2 regions of the Pseudoalteromonas sp. 19-MNA-CIBAN-0066 genome follow, and region 2 is predicted to be linked to the other one. Evidence: predicted binding sites of a transcription regulator. Region 2 holds the regulator's gene; the other holds the start of a gene.
What was found. Region 2 encodes MetJ, which represses methionine synthesis genes. Its sites were predicted from a motif close to TAGACGTCTAGACGTCTA; they were not measured.

Region 1: metK (methionine adenosyltransferase) is a predicted target of MetJ. The motif match lies at 847-864, and genes of this name have one in related genera.

The regions. Positions count from the first base shown of each region.
Region 1 is NZ_JBEONZ010000001.1:114,426-116,843, reverse strand. It holds gene tkt (transketolase) at 1-662, opposite strand, end outside; gene metK (methionine adenosyltransferase) at 966-2,117, shown strand; gene AAEZ18_RS00525 (hypothetical protein) at 2,270-2,418, shown strand, end outside.
Region 2 is NZ_JBEONZ010000004.1:153,738-156,155, forward strand. It holds gene metB (cystathionine gamma-synthase) at 1-699, opposite strand, end outside; gene metJ (met regulon transcriptional regulator MetJ) at 899-1,219, shown strand; gene AAEZ18_RS04405 (malic enzyme-like NAD(P)-binding protein) at 1,318-2,418, opposite strand, start outside.

The DNA of each region.
Region 1 (2,418 bases), on a different contig from region 2:
CTGTCGTGGCCATCAACACCGCTAATTACATGCCAACCGTACGCTTTAAAGCGAGCTGGCGTATCATCGGTAAACCAACCTTCTACTTCGCCATCGATTGAAATGCCGTTGTCATCCCAAAATGCAACAAGTTTACCTAGGCCTAATGTGCCTGCAAGTGAACCTGCTTCATGAGAAATGCCTTCCATTAGGCAGCCGTCGCCCATAAATGCATAGGTAAAGTGATCAACAATATCGTGACCTTCGCGGTTAAACTGTGCAGCTAGCGCTTTTTCGGCAATTGCCATACCTACTGCGTTAGTGATCCCTTGACCTAACGGGCCCGTAGTAGTTTCGATTCCTGGTGCATAACCGTACTCTGGGTGACCAGGTGTTTTTGAATGCATTTGACGGAAGTTTTTAATTTCGTCTAACGGTAAATCATAACCCGTTAAATGTAATAAAGAATAAATAAGCATTGAACCGTGGCCGTTCGATAATATAAAGCGATCTCGGTCAGCCCACTCTGGGTTTGTTGGGTTATGTTTTAGATAATCGCGCCATAATACTTCTGCGATATCTGCCATGCCCATAGGGGCTCCAGGATGACCAGATTTGGCCTTTTGTACTGCGTCCATTGACAAGACACGAATAGCATTTGCAAGTTCTTTGCGAGATGGCATGAATTCTCCTACCTTAATATATTTTTGCGCGGGTATTTATGTATTCGATTATGCCGCCGTATAACTTGGCGACTAGTGTATAGTCCATTCTTACTTATTGTAGGGGCGGTGTGCAATTAAAAACCCATAATAATAGGTCATTATGAATATTTTTTGAGACCGAAAAGTTATTAAATATTTTATTTAGACGTCTAGGCGTAAAAACACTATGCAAGGTGTTTTGTTTTCGATAAAATACGCCCCTTAATTTTTAAGCGCTAATACCGACGTTTGTGAAGCGCAATATTTGTGAGCAGAAATACAATGGCAAAACATTTATTTACTTCTGAATCTGTTTCTGAAGGTCATCCGGATAAAATCGCCGATCAAATCTCTGATGCGGTACTTGATGCTATCCTTGAGCAAGATTCTCATGCCCGAGTTGCGTGTGAAACTTACGTAAAAACCGGTATGGTTATGGTTGGTGGTGAAATCACTACTAGCGCATGGGTTGATATCGAAGAAATTACACGTAAAACAATTCGCGACATTGGCTACACTAATTCAGATATGGGTTTTGATGCAGATTCATGTGCAATTTTAAACACTATTGGTAAACAGTCTCCTGACATTAACCAAGGTGTTGACCGTACTAGCCCAGAAGAGCAAGGCGCTGGCGATCAAGGCTTAATGTTTGGTTACGCATGTAACGAAACTGAAGTACTAATGCCTGCTCCTATTACCTACTCACACCGTTTAGTGCAGCGCCAAGCACAGGTTCGTAAAAGCGGCGAGCTTAACTGGTTACGCCCAGATGCAAAATCACAAGTTACGTTTGCATACGAAAACGGCAAGCCAGTAGGTATTGATGCTGTTGTACTTTCTACGCAGCACAGCGAAGATATTTCACAAAAAGATTTAATCGAAGCGGTGATGGAAACTATCATCAAGCCGGTACTTCCTGCTGAGCTAATTACTAGCGCGACTAAGTTTTTTATTAACCCAACAGGTCGCTTTGTAATTGGCGGACCAATGGGCGATTGTGGCTTAACCGGTCGTAAAATCATTGTAGATACCTACGGCGGCATGGCTCGTCACGGTGGCGGTGCTTTCTCTGGTAAAGATCCATCAAAAGTTGACCGTAGTGCTGCCTATGCTGCACGTTATGTTGCTAAAAACATTGTTGCTGCTGGCCTTGCTGATAAGTGTGAGCTACAAGTATCGTACGCTATTGGTATTGCAGAGCCTACGTCTATAAGCGTAGAAACCTTTGGTACCAGCAAACTAGAAGAAAGCCGTTTAATTGAGCTTATTCGTGAGCACTTTGACTTGCGCCCTTACGGTTTAATTAAAATGCTTGATTTAGAGCGCCCTATCTACCTTCCAACGGCGGCTTACGGCCACTTTGGTCGTGAAGAGTTCCCTTGGGAGCGTACTGATAAAGCAGAAGCACTTCGCGCTGCTGCTGGTCTTTAAGCCAACATACTATTAAAAATATAAACGGCCCTTTTAAGGGTCGTTTTTATATCTAAAGCTTATTATTCAAGCCGTGAAACATAAATCACTCTCGAATTGTTTTGCACTTTCGGTATATACTCGTTTTACTATAAAAGCTTAGGGAATTAAAAATGGCCGACAACTTTCGTGTTACCTTTGTAGGACTCGCTGAGGGCGTTGACAGCAAAGCTGTTACTGCCATGCTTGCTACTAAATTAAAAACATCAAATGAAAAAGTGTCGCTTTTTTTTAATGGTAAACCGCTATTTGTGCCAAGCAA
Region 2 (2,418 bases):
CCCCGTTATACCAATATTATTTGCCCACCAAGCCAGTTCTTCACCTAGTTCGTCAGTTGCAGCAATAACCGCACCGCCAACCACGTCTGAGTGGCCATTTATGTACTTAGTGGTTGAGTGCACCACAATATCAACGCCAAATTTAATCGGGTTTTGTAATGCAGGCGATAAAAAAGTGTTATCTGCGGCTACCAAAGCACCGCATTGTTTCGCAATATCGGTTACTGCTTTAATATCAGTTAAACGTAAAATAGGGTTACTAGGGGTTTCTATCCAAATTAACTTAGGTTTGATTACTAAAATTTGCTGCAAACTTTCTGGTTTAGTTAAATCTAACACTTCGAGTTTTAATAGGCCGCGCTTTTGTAATGAGGTAAATAAGCGATAGCTGCCGCCATAACAATCATGGGGGATCACTAACGTATCGTCACTATTAAGCAGCTGAGTGGCTAAATGTACGGCAGCCATTCCTGTTGCAGTAATAATGCCGCGAGCACCACCTTCGAGTTCGCTGAGTGCTTGGGCTAAAGTATCACGATTTGGATTACCACTGCGGCCATAGTCATATTGACGTTTTGTATCAAAGTCGGCAAACGAATAAGTGGTTGATAAATACAGCGGAGGCACAACCGCGCCATGGTGCTTATCAGCATCGACACCACTGCGAACTGCAATTGTCGCTTTATTTTTTTCACTCATATTTATTACCTGCTTTATTTAGATGTTTAGACGTCTAAAACAGTAATTCATTCAACTTAAGAAGTCAAAACATTTAAACACCTAGCCATCTGTGCAACAAGTATTTGACTAATTTGTTTAAATCGATAGAATTTCACGCATATTCGCGCTATTTTTTAGTAGGGTGAGCAATTAATAATCTGAGGCAACGATACATCTTATGGCAAAATGGAATGGCGAGTATATTCACCCATACGCAGAACACGGGAAAAAATCAGAGCAAGTTAAAAAGATCACCGTTTCGATCCCGCTAAATGTATTAAAAGTACTAACCGATGAACGCACCCGTAGGCAAATTAATAACTTACGCCATGCAACTAATAGCGAGCTATTATGTGAAGCATTTTTGCATGCGTTTACTGGGCAACCGTTACCTAACGATGATGATTTACGTAAAGATAACGCCGAAAAAGTGCCTGAAGAAGTGAAAAAAATAATGCAAGAAATGGGCTTAGAAGTTCCTGTTTTAAACGAAGACTAAACAGCGGCTTTTAAACAAAAAAACCTCAGCCATGCTGAGGTTTTTTTATGGCTATAAATTACACTGAAGTAACTTAATACCGAGCAACATAATGCTGCTTATTCCATATAGTTTGCTGGCAGCTCTATTTGCGCTACGCCTGAAGCAATGGCTGCTAATGCAACTGCTTTAGCAATACGCGGCAATAAACGCGGGTCCATAGGCTTAGGAATAATATACTCTGCACCAAACGCTAGCTTATCTACACCGGCAGCTTTTAGTACTTCTGGTGGAACCGGCTCTTTGGCAATACTACGAATAGCTTCAACTGCTGCAATTTTCATTTCATCGTTAATTTCACTGGCACGCACATCAAGTGCACCACGGAAAATAAACGGAAAACACAACACGTTATTAACTTGGTTAGGGTAATCTGAGCGCCCTGTTGCCATAATTAAATCGCTACGTGCGCCGTGTGCCAATGCCGGATCAATCTCAGGGTCTGGGTTCGAACAAGCAAATACGACTGGCTTTGCCGCCATTAATTTTAAATCATCGGCCGATAATAAGTTAGGGCCCGACACACCAACAAATACGTCAGCATCTTCAATTACATCTTGTAATGTACGCTTATCGGTATTGTTAGCAAATAACTGTTTGTACTCGTTTAAATCATCACGGCGAGTGTGAATAACACCTTTACGATCAAGCATATAAATATGTTCACGCAGTGCACCACACTTAATTAATAACTCCATACAAGCAATCGCTGCAGCGCCGGCACCTAAACATACAATAACTGCATCTTCAATATCTTTGCCTTGCACTTCCAGCGCATTTATCATGCCTGCAGCCGTTACAATAGCCGTGCCGTGCTGATCATCATGAAAAACAGGAATACTACAGCGTTCAATAAGCGCCTTTTCAATTTCAAAACACTCTGGTGCTTTAATATCTTCAAGGTTAATACCGCCAAAAGTATCAGCAATATTAGCCACAGTATTTATAAAGTCTTCGGTGGTGCGGTGTTTTACTTCAATATCAATTGAGTCAATGCCTGCAAAACGTTTAAACAACAACGCCTTGCCTTCCATTACCGGTTTTGACGCTAAAGGCCCTAAATTTCCTAAACCTAAAATAGCAGTACCATTGGTGATCACTGCAACCAAATTACCTTTACCTGTGTACTTATAGGCATTTACAGGGTCAGCAGCAATTTC